Regions from separate parts of the Mycolicibacterium wolinskyi str. Jessa 2025 genome, predicted to be linked through region 2. Evidence: riboswitches for the same ligand, from Rfam matches in the RefSeq annotation. Region 2 holds a riboswitch; the other holds the start of a gene.

Region 1 (5,375 bases), 1.7 Mb from region 2:
GCCTGGGCTGCGACCTGGCCCATGCGGACAAACTCGTCTACTCCGTCGGCATCGACCTCGGCGATCCCGCGGCCACGGTGCCCATCGGAGCGGGCTGCCGGATCTGTGACCGGCCGGCCTGCCCACAGCGGGCGTTCCCGTATGTGGGCAGGCCGGTCCAGGTGGATCCGCAGACCAGCAGCGATCTCCCGTATCCGCCGGTGCTCTAGCCCGAGCGTGAGCCCGACTCTGACCCGCGCACCTCTGCTGCCGCGGCCACCAGATGCTTGAGCGACTCGGTCACCTCATCGGTCGTCCGGGTCTTCAACCCGCAGTCGGGGTTCACCCAGAGCCGTTCAGCGGGAACCGCTTTGAGTGCCTCTCGAAGCGACGAGGCGATTTCATCCACGCCCGGTATGCGTGGTGAGTGGATGTCGTAGACGCCCGGGCCGACGCTGTTGGCGAAACCCGCAGCGTTGAGATCGCCGAGCACCTCCATATGTGAACGCGCCGCCTCGATCGAGGTCACGTCGGCATCGAGATCGGCGATCGCCCCGATCACCTCGCCGAACTCCGAATAGCACAGATGTGTGTGGATCTGGGTGGCGTCCGCGACGCCGGACGTGGCCAACCGGAACGCCTCGACCGCCCACTCGATATAGGCCCCCTGGCCTTTTGACCGCAACGGCAGCAGTTCGCGCAACGCGGGTTCGTCCACCTGGATGATCGCGATGCCCGCTGCTTGCAGGTCTACCGTCTCATCGCGGATCGCGAGTGCCACCTGAGCGGCCGTATCGGCCAGCGGTTGATCGTCCCGGACGAACGACCACGCCAGGATGGTCACCGGTCCGGTGAGCATGCCCTTGACGGGCTTGTCGGTCAAGGACTGTGCGTACGTGATCCACACGACCGTCATCGGTTTCGGCCGGGCGACATCGCCGTACAGGATCGGCGGGCGTACACAGCGGCTGCCGTACGACTGCACCCAGCCGTTCTGCGTCGCGAAGAATCCGTCCAGTTGCTCGGCGAAATACTGCACCATGTCGTTGCGTTCGGGTTCCCCGTGCACGAGCACGTCGAGTCCCAGCTGCTCTTGAAGCTTGATGACATCGGCGATCTCGGCCCTCATCCGGCGCTCGTATTCGGCCGCGTCGATCCTGCCGGCCCGTAGGTCGGCGCGAGCGAGCCGAATGGCCGACGTCTGTGGGTAGGACCCGATGGTCGTCGTGGGCAACGACGGCAGCCGCAATCGGTCGTTCTGAGCGGCACGACGCACATCAGCAGGTCCACGCTCGGCGCCCGACGCCCTGATCGATGAGATGCGCGCGCGGATCTCGCCGTTGTCGAGCCGGGGATCGTTCTTGCGCGACGCGATTGCGCCGTTGGACGCCGCGACCTCGGCCGCGATCGCGTCCGGTCCGTCCTTCAGGCCGCGCGCCAGCACGACCACCTCGGTGACCTTCTCGGACCCGAACGCCAGCCAACTACGCAGGGCGTCGTCGAGTTGCGGCTCGGCGCCGAGACTGTACGGCACGTGCAGCGTCGAGCAGGATGTCGAAACGGCCACGCGGCCGGCGCATTCCGACAGCGCATCCAGACTGCCCAGCGCGGCTTCCAGATCGGTGCGCCACACGTTGCGGCCATCGACCACGCCGGCGACGACGAGCTTGTCGGCCAGCTCCGGCACGGCTGCGACGGCTGCGGCACGCCCGGCCACGAGGTCGACCCCGATCGCCTCGACCGGCGTACGGGCCAGTGCCGGCAGCACGTCGGCCAACTCGCCGAAGTATGTCGCGGCAAACAGCGCGGGGCGGTGCGCGAGGCCGGCTAGCCGCGCGTACGTGCGCTCGGCCAGTTCGGCACCGTTGTCGAGGATGTCGGTCACCAACACGGGCTCGTCGAGCTGCACCCACTGCGCGCCGTTGTCCGCGAGCAGCTCCAGCAGCTCGGCGTACACCCCGACGAGCTCGTCGAGCCGGTCGATCGGCGCACCGTTCCCCGCCTTCGACAGCGCCAGGAAGGTAATCGGTCCGATGACCACGGGACGTGCCGGAATATTGTGTGCCGCGGCTTCTTCCAACTCTGCGAGCACCTTGGCGGGATTCAGCGCAAAGGTGATCTCCGGACCGATCTCGGGAACGAGATAGTGGTAGTTGGTATCGAACCACTTGGTCATCTCCAGTGGCGCGATCACATCGGTCCCGCGAGCCGCGGCGAAGTACCGGTCGAGTTCGTCTGGAATCACCGCGACCCGAGACGGCAACGCACCCAACAGCACTGCCGTGTCCAGTACCTGGTCGTAGTAGGAGAAGGTGTTCACCGGGACCGAGTCCAGGCCCGCCGCGGTTAGCGCGCGCCAGGTTTCGCGGCGCAGACCGGCCGCGACGGCTTCGAGCTCGCCGCGGTCGATGCAACCGGCCCAGTATTTCTCGACCGCGCGCTTGAGTTCGCGGTTCGGGCCGATGCGAGGTGACCCGAGAACGGTGGCGGTGAACGGTGTAGCGGTTGTGCTCATGACGACGTCCTTCGAACTGCGACGGGATGGTCACCGCCAGCGGACGCCCGAGCCGAGCACGGTCACCCGCCACGAGCGGACCGCGTCGGCCACACGCCCATTCCACGAGGCGATGAACCACCGGGCGCGGCGCGCCCGGTACAACCGGCAGGTCTTCGGACTCGCAGGCACGCACGATGTTCGTGCACCTAGTGGCCGTCGCTTCCCAGCCGCAGTGTTCTGCGTGCCAGTGCTGATGACGGCGGTCGTTCCTGCATACCGCTGCGGGACAGTCCCGGATTCTCACCGGGTTCCCTCTCACGTCGCACCTCTTCAAGCGTGCGACGCTCGATGTCGACACCGGCCGAGGCCGGCATCGACAAACCAGCTGCGACGACCAGGTTACTCGCCGTCGCCGGCGCAGTACCGGCTCACCTGCGCAGCGACGCCTTGATGGTATCGGCGACCATCGCCGCCTGAGTGACGGTTTCCGACGCGGGTTTACAGGCCTGGACATCGATGATCACGTTCGCCTCGACCGCCAACACACGCTGGCATGACCGCGCCTGCACACCCGTTCCACGCGTGAACGGCATCGACAGCTCGGTGTCGGTCTCCGCCAGCGCCCCACTCTTCCACTTGGGTAACTGCTGACCGTTGAGATTGATGTTCACGTTGTGGTCGGCGCACTTCGACCACCGATCGGCCGACTCTCGATAGAAGTCACGGGCATCCTGCTCGGACGGGTAGGAGACCACCGATTGGACGACGAGGTTGTCCCAGTTGTCGGTGTCCGGTGAACGCAACAGCTGCTGACGCAGCGCGTTCCACCCGTCGCCGTATATCGCCGCCTCGTTAACCTGCCATACCCCAAGACAATTGAGGTTGGGCAGCAGATTGCGGTGATCACCCATCGTGGTCACCATCGGATGCGACGTCATCCCGGTGGTCGCCATCAGGGTGTTCATCTGATCGGTGCTGAGCAGCAGGCCGTTGAGGTCGGCGTCGCCGACAACGGTGGGCTCCGCATCGACGTTGCCGTGGCCCGCGCACCCGGTGAGCATGACAAGCAGGGCAATGAAGGCGGTCACACAGCGCAGCAGGCGGCGCTCAGGCATGCGTACCGGCCAGCGCGCACGCCATCTGGGCATTGTGGGCATCGTCGTTGAGTTCGCTGGCCGTCACATTCAGCGTGTCCCCGCTGCCCCGCAACCCCATCTTCAGCAACAGCTTGGTCGCGTCCACCGACCAGGCACGCATCGGGCTGGCGATATCGGGTGACAACCCCGGTGTCCCAGCCGCATTCATCGCCTTCGCAGCCGATTCCCGCAGTGCGGTACGACCGCTCACGTTGGTGGTATTGACGATCGGGTCCGAGTAGTCGGGACGGGTGCTGCCGTCGATCGTGTCCGCGAAATCCCCGTAGAACACCGATGCGTTGTCCAGCGCCTCGGCGAAAAGTGAGCACGCCGCGACCGCTGCCGGGCTGGCGTCACCGGCAGACACCGGGCCCGCGGCCATCGGATCGGGCGCCGGAGCCGTCGGATCCGGAACAGCCACCGGTGCCGCGGGTGCTGCAGGCGCGGGGGCAACCGCGCCCGCCTCGGTCTGGACGACCGCGTCGGGATCGGCAGACGCCGTTGGCCCCACTGCGATTCCGATGCCCAGTGCGACACCGAGCACCGCCAGACCTCGCCCACACAGGTTTGACGACCTCACCTAGTCCTCCAAAAATCCAACTGCCAGCACGCAATCGGGCATCGCCGGCCATTGCTCCCATACCGTCGGCGCAACATGTGTCTCAAAGGTGAACGACCGGCAAATGCTCCCGCTCCACCTGCCGTCCATTGCATGTCCGGGGCCTGGCACGCCACAGTTGAATGTATTACGTTGGTGCGCAGTCAATTACCAGGAAGTTCACAGTTTCCGGAAAACCCTGCCGGATGGGAATGTGGCGCGATGTGTTGGCGCTTTGTTCACCGTTTCGAAATGCGATCAGTTCATGATTCGTCGCGACAGATCCCTTGAATCCCTTGGCTTCTCCGAAGTTGTGTCGGCCCCAGCGGATTCAGTCCCCATGAGAGGCGCAAGTTCACGCATGTTGAATCGTTTTGCCAAACTGGCTGCAGTCTGCATGTTGGCCCCGATCGCGGTGGCCCCGCTTGCGTCAGCCGAACCCGTACCTCCGCCACCGGATCCCGCAGCGCCGGTCGCCGCACCGGCACCGCCTGCGCCGGACACCGGCGCGGTGCCGTCGGCCCCTCCGGGCGTCCTCGATACCCCCGACGGCTGGCACGTGACCGTCGCGGGCAGCAATGAGAGCCAGTTGCCGGTGGCGCCGTTGACCACCGCGGTGTCCTCGCGCGAGTACCTGGTGGCGGGCACGTTCACCGGCACGATCACCGGTTCCGGCAAGACCAAACTGACCGGTGGGACGCTCGAAGCCGGCCAGCAGATCGGCTGCGGAATTGTCTCTGACGAGACCGAGATCAACCCGGGCGCAAGCTTTTCCCCGTCCATCAGGGTGCCGTTCACCGGCGCGGCCACCGATGTGGGTTTCGGTACCGGTATCAACCTTCAGGGCAAGGTGTACCTCAAGCCGGGCACCGTGACGATCGTCCCCATCGACAAGAAGACCTTCAAGGGTGATTCCACCCGCGTCACCATCACCGGTGTCCGCATCAAGTTCGACCAGTGCGCCGGCCAGTCGTTCATCCGCTCGTACGCGACGCTCACCGCATCGACCGAGAACACCGACGACGTCATCACCTACCTCGGTGTCACCAAGGCTGTCTGACACACACCGGGATTCGGAAAGCGTGGTCGAGCCGGGTTTGCCTGGCTCGACCACGCTTTTTGTTGATCGTATTTGAATGCATTGATATTCGGGAATATTCGGTCG
Region 2 (5,375 bases):
CGGTGCGGGTGCTGGTCGCGGTCGACCGGGTGAGGAACTGCTTGCCGGTGGCCGCGTCCTGGAATACGACGGGGTGGTAGTCGGGGTGGATTCCTTGTTTCATTGCTGTTCTCCTTGATGGCGGCCCGGTGCGGCGGTCTCGCCGGCTCCGGGTTGGTCGTCGCACGGGTCCTCGTGCCAGTCCCCGAACGGGTCGGGGTAGTGCGCCCACTCGCCGGGCCTGCCGAGTTCGTCGTCGGTCAGCAGGGCGCCGCGTAACGCGTCGACGATGTCGTCGGGCCGGGCCCCGCAGATCAGGACCGTCAGGGATACGTGACGGTCGCCGAACCGGTCGTCCCAGTCGATGGCGGCCATCGCCCGCCGTTCGGGGTCGACGTAGGCGCGCTCGCTGGAATCCATTGCCGCCAGCCACTTCCCGGCGTTGCTGAAATGCATTCCACCGCCTGCGGATTCGATCCACATGACGTCGGTGGGCCGGTTCGCGAGCCAGGCTCGGCCACGGGTGCGCACGACGCCGTCGAGTAGCAGGTCGATGGCCGCGTGCAGCCGCAGCGGATGAAACGGCCGTCTTGCGGTGAATTCGACGATCCCGACCTCGCCGTCGCGGTCGAGTGGGGGCTCGCCGGCCAGCAGTGGATCGTGGGGAGAGGCGGCGCGGCCACGCCGGCTGTCGGGTTCGAGATGCGCGAGCGCCATCTCGACGCGGTCGCATCCGACCGTGATGCGGGCCCGCGGTGCCAGCCGGCGCAGCACCGCCAGCGTGGTCGCCTCCGGTTCGGTGAGCACCAGTACGTCGGCGAACTCGGCTTGGCCTACCACCACCTGTGCGGCCGTGCGGCCGTCATCGAGTTCGTCCTCGCCGACCGCCTGAGGCAGCCACGCCGAGGTGTCGACACAGCTGACGACCGCCTCGATACTCACGTCGCGCGCGGCCGGTCCGTCGATGTAGCCGGGGCCGACGCACACGTGGATGTTGTCGATCGCCCAACACACCGGCTCCGGCTCGAGCCACGGCATCAGTTGCACCACGATACGAGCGACGTCGCTGCGCCGGTGCAGGCGGCGGAGGAGCACGAGCAGGTCGTCGCGCACCGTGCAGGACACGCAGCCGTGGGCCAGCTCAAGCGGCCAGTCCGACGTGTCGGCCGCGGTGCCCACCGTCCGCAGCACCACCTGGCCGTCGTAGGTGTGGCGAACCAGCACGGTTCCCGGCTTGCGGCTCAACTGCTCGACGACGCGGTCGGTGTCGCCCTGGCCCGCCACCAGCACAACAGGCGTTCTCACCTGGCCTCCCGATTAACTATTGAAAACGATTATCATTATGCTTAAACAACGGTACCTCGAGGCGAAGGAGATTCAATGTCGGCCCACTGCCAAGTCACCGGGCGATCGCCCGGCTTCGGCAACACGGTGTCGCACTCACACAAGCGGAGTAGCAGGCGCTGGAACCCGAACATCCAGAACAAGACCTATTACCTGCCGAGTGAGGGGCGCCGGGTGCGGTTGCGGGTCAGCGCCAAAGGGATCAAGGTGATCGACCGCGACGGCATCGAGGCAGTCGTGGCCCGGCTGCGCAGTCGAGGGGAGAAGATCTGATGGCGCGCACCGACATTCGGCCGATCGTGAAGCTGAGATCCACTGCGGGAACCGGCTACACCTACGTGACGCGCAAGAACCGGCGCAACGATCCGGACCGCATCGTGCTGAAGAAGTACGACCCGGTGATCCGCAAGCACGTCGACTTCCGCGAGGAGCGCTGATGGCCAAGGTGTCCAAGATCGTCAAGAACGAGCAACGGCACAAGCTGGTCGCGCGCTACGCCGAACGGCGGGCCGAGCTCAAGGACATCATCCGGAATCCGGCGAGCACGAGAGAACAACGGGCCGCGGCGGTTTCGGCGTTGCAGCGACTTCCGCGTGACTCAAGTCCGGTGCGGCTGCGCAACCGCGACTCCGTGGACGGCAGGCCGCGCGGGCACCTGCGCAAGTTCGGGCTCTCCCGGGTTCGGGTCAGGGAGCTCGCGCATCGCGGCGAGCTGCCCGGCGTGCGGAAGTCGAGCTGGTAAATGGCCAAGAAGACTCCGCGAAAGCGCACGCCAGCAATTGAACTCAAGAAGCCGAGGCGCAATCAGCTCAAGGCTCTCGGCGTCACACACGTCGACTACAAAGACGTCCAACTGCTGCGGACCTTCATCAGTGAGCGGGGCAAGATCCGCTCGCGTCGGGTCACCGGACTCACCCCACAGCAGCAGCGACAGGTTGCCACGGCGATCAAGAACGCCAGGGAGATGGCACTGCTGCCGGTGGCGGGCACCCGCTGACCTACTATCGACACCGATAGGCGACTGCGGAACGTGGAAGCCGGTGTGAATCCGGCGCGGTCCCGCCACTGTGATCGCTCGGTCAGCGCGCTGACCGGCGAGAGCCAGACACACCCCGCAGTCGCCACCTCGCAAGCACTGGGGCGGATCTCCCCAGAGAGGATGGGAGAGCCCATGACCGGTCGTTGGATGGTCGTCGTGATGGCGTCATTGCTCTTGGCGTCGGGATGTGCCGGTAACGCCGCAACGCAGACCACAGCCGGCACTCCGCCGGGATTCCCGGTGACAGTGGACAACTGCGGCGTCACCACGACCTACGATCGGCCGCCGACCCGCGCGGTCGCCCTCAATCAGCATGCGATCGAGACGCTGCTGGCCCTCGGCCTGGAGAAGTCGATGGTCGGCACGTCCTATCTGGACGACCGGATCCTGCCGGAGTATCAGGCCGCCTACGACAGCGTGCCGGTGCTCGCCGAGGAGTATCCGTCCTATGAGGCACTGCTGGCGGTCGAGCCCGATTTCGTCTACGGCGGGTGGGACAGTGCCTTCGACGAGAAGGAGGGCCGCGCCCGGCACCGGCTCGCCGATGTGGGAATCGACACCTACCTCAACATCGAGGACTGCTCGTCCGAGCCCGCGACGATGTCCACGGTGGACGCCGAACTTCGCGGCATCGGACGGATTTTCGGAATCAGCGACCGCGCTGAGGAGCAGGTCGACCAGTTGCACCGCGACCTCGAACGGGCCGAGTCGAAAGTGCGGGGAGCCGCGCCCGTCACGGTAGCCGTCTACGACAGTGGTGAGGCGACGGTGTTCACGTCCGGCGGCAAGGGGATCGGCAACGAGATGATCACGGCCGCCGGTGGCGTGAACCTGTTCTCCGATGTCCCGAAGGTGTGGGCCGATGTGTCCTTCGAGCAGTTCGCCGAACGGTCGCCCGACGTCATCCTGATCTACGACTACGGCGATCAGCCCGTCGAGCAGAAGAAGAAGTTCCTGATGGGCCACCCCCTGCTGCAGCATGTCCCGGCGATCCGCGACGAGCGGTTCGCCGTGCTTCCGCTGTCGTCGGTGGTGGTGGGTGTGCGGATTGCCCGTGCAGTGGAAGCCCTTGCCAGGCAACTGCATCCGGAGCGGTTTTAGTGAGCCTTGCCGGCCGTCGCGGGATTCCGTACGGGTTGGTCCTGATGGCGCTCGCGGCGATGTTGGCGGCTGCGATGACCACGGGTGTCGCAGTCGGGTCGGTGCCCATCGCGCCGGGTGAGGTGTGGGCGATCGTCGCGCATGCCATTCATCCGGGACTGGCCGAACAGTCCTGGCCGGCAGTGCGCGAATCGATCGTGCTGGGCGCCAGGCTGCCGCGCGTGGTGCTGGCCGCGGTGATCGGCGCGGGCCTCGCGGCATGCGGTATGACGCTGCAGGCGGTGGTGCGCAATCCACTTGCCGATCCGATGTTGCTCGGGGTGTCCTCCGGCGCATCGGTCGGTGCGGTCGTCGTGCTGGTGCTCGGTGTGGGAGCCCTGCAGATCGTCACGCTTCCGCTCGCGGCGTTCGGTGGTGCGCTGGCCGCGCTTGTCGCGGTGTACTTCCTGGCCCGATCCGGCGGTCGGATGACTACGGTGCGGTTGATCCTGGCGGGCGTCGCGGTGGCCGAGGTGCTGTCCGCGCTGGCGAGCCTAATCATCGTCACGTCCGACGACCCGCACAAGGCGCAGGCCGCGGTGCGCTGGATGCTGGGCGGACTCGGCGGTGCCACCTGGCCGATGGTCTGGGTGCCCGCCGCGGTCGTATTCGTCGGTGTGGTCGTCCTTTTGGCGGTCACGCGGTCACTGAACCTGCTCTACACCGGCGAGGAGGCCGCGGCCTCGCTGGGCCTCGACGTGCACCGGTTCCGCGGCGCGATGTTCGTCGTCGTCGCGCTCATGGTCGGCGCCATGGTCGCGGTGAGCGGCACGATCGGCTTCGTCGGGTTGATCATGCCGCACGTCGTGCGCCTGCTGGTCGGCGCCGACCACCGCCGCGCCCTGCCCGCGGCCGCACTGCTGGGTGCCACGTTCCTCGTGGCGTGCGACATCGTCGCGCGAACCGTGGCCACGCCAGAGGAGCTTCCCGTCGGTATTCTCACCGCCCTCGTCGGCGGGCCGTTCTTCCTGTGGCTGATGCGGCGCAAGGCGCCGGCATGACGGCGCGGTGCTCGATCCAGTCGGTGTCGGTGACGATGCGCGGAAAGGCGTTGGTGCGCGACGTTTCGCTCGACGTCGCCCCGGGCGAGATGGTGGCGGTCGTAGGGCCCAACGGCGCGGGCAAGACCACCCTGCTGCGAACGCTGTACCGGGCCCAGCGACCCACCGCGGGGCAGATTCTCGTCGACGGCGACGATGTGTGGCGGCTCCCGGGCAAGCGTGCGGCGCAGCGGATCGCGGCCGTGCTGCAAGATATCGCAGGCGATTTCGAGTTGACCGTGTTCGACGTCGTGGCGATGGGGCGCACACCGTACAAGCGGTCGTTCGAAGGCGACAACGCCTCCGACCGCGACATCATCGAGTCGGCTCTCGCGGCCCTCGACATCGCCGAACTCGGCCACGCGCCGTTCAATCAGTTGTCCGGTGGTCAGAAGCAGCGCGCGCTGATCGCGCGAACATTGGCTCAACGTACCGACGTGATCGTGCTCGACGAACCCACCAATCACCTTGACCTACGGCATCAGCACGACGCCCTGCACTTGATGCGCGAGACCGGGGCCACCGTGATCGCCGCGCTGCACGACCTCAATCTCGCTGCGGCCTACTGCGACCGGATCTGCGTGCTCGATCGCGGGCAGATGGTCGCGGTTGGCACGCCGCACGAGGTGCTCACGGTCGACCTGCTCGCCGCGGTGTACGGCGTCGACGCTCGGATCGATGACACCATGGGTATGCCGCGGGTCACGGTTCTGCCGAGGATCCCCGCACCGTGAACGTCGACGAGATTCTCGCCGAAATCGCCACATTCGGCGGATTTTTCGGGATCGTCGTGGGTGGTGATTCCGACGGCTGGGTACCGGTCCGGCAATGCT

The links. A riboswitch is a leader RNA that binds a small molecule or an ion and turns the genes downstream of it on or off. The one in region 2 is predicted to bind cobalamin.
Region 1: it holds a riboswitch for cobalamin, as region 2 does, so the genes downstream of both, metE (5-methyltetrahydropteroyltriglutamate--homocysteine S-methyltransferase) here and ACOI2T_RS03580 (ABC transporter substrate-binding protein) in region 2, are expected to answer to the same signal.

What each region holds. Positions count from the first base shown of each region.
Region 1 covers NZ_CP185960.1:2,348,024-2,353,398, reverse strand. Annotated here, with positions in the region: gene ACOI2T_RS11725 (short-chain fatty acyl-CoA regulator family protein) at 1-209, shown strand, start outside; gene metE (5-methyltetrahydropteroyltriglutamate--homocysteine S-methyltransferase) at 206-2,494, opposite strand; cobalamin riboswitch at 2,624-2,853, opposite strand; gene ACOI2T_RS11715 (sensor domain-containing protein) at 2,905-3,564, opposite strand; gene ACOI2T_RS11710 (Rv2240c family protein) at 3,584-4,192, opposite strand; gene ACOI2T_RS11705 (MspA family porin) at 4,572-5,270, shown strand.
Region 2 covers NZ_CP185960.1:689,352-694,726, forward strand. Annotated here, with positions in the region: gene ACOI2T_RS03550 (type B 50S ribosomal protein L31) at 1-103, opposite strand, end outside; gene mrf (ribosome hibernation factor-recruiting GTPase MRF) at 100-1,284, opposite strand; gene rpmB (50S ribosomal protein L28) at 1,360-1,596, shown strand; gene rpmG (50S ribosomal protein L33) at 1,596-1,760, shown strand; gene rpsN (30S ribosomal protein S14) at 1,760-2,065, shown strand; gene rpsR (30S ribosomal protein S18) at 2,066-2,320, shown strand; cobalamin riboswitch at 2,290-2,454, shown strand; gene ACOI2T_RS03580 (ABC transporter substrate-binding protein) at 2,495-3,463, shown strand; gene ACOI2T_RS03585 (FecCD family ABC transporter permease) at 3,508-4,503, shown strand; gene ACOI2T_RS03590 (ABC transporter ATP-binding protein) at 4,500-5,276, shown strand; gene ACOI2T_RS03595 ((2Fe-2S)-binding protein) at 5,273-5,375, shown strand, end outside.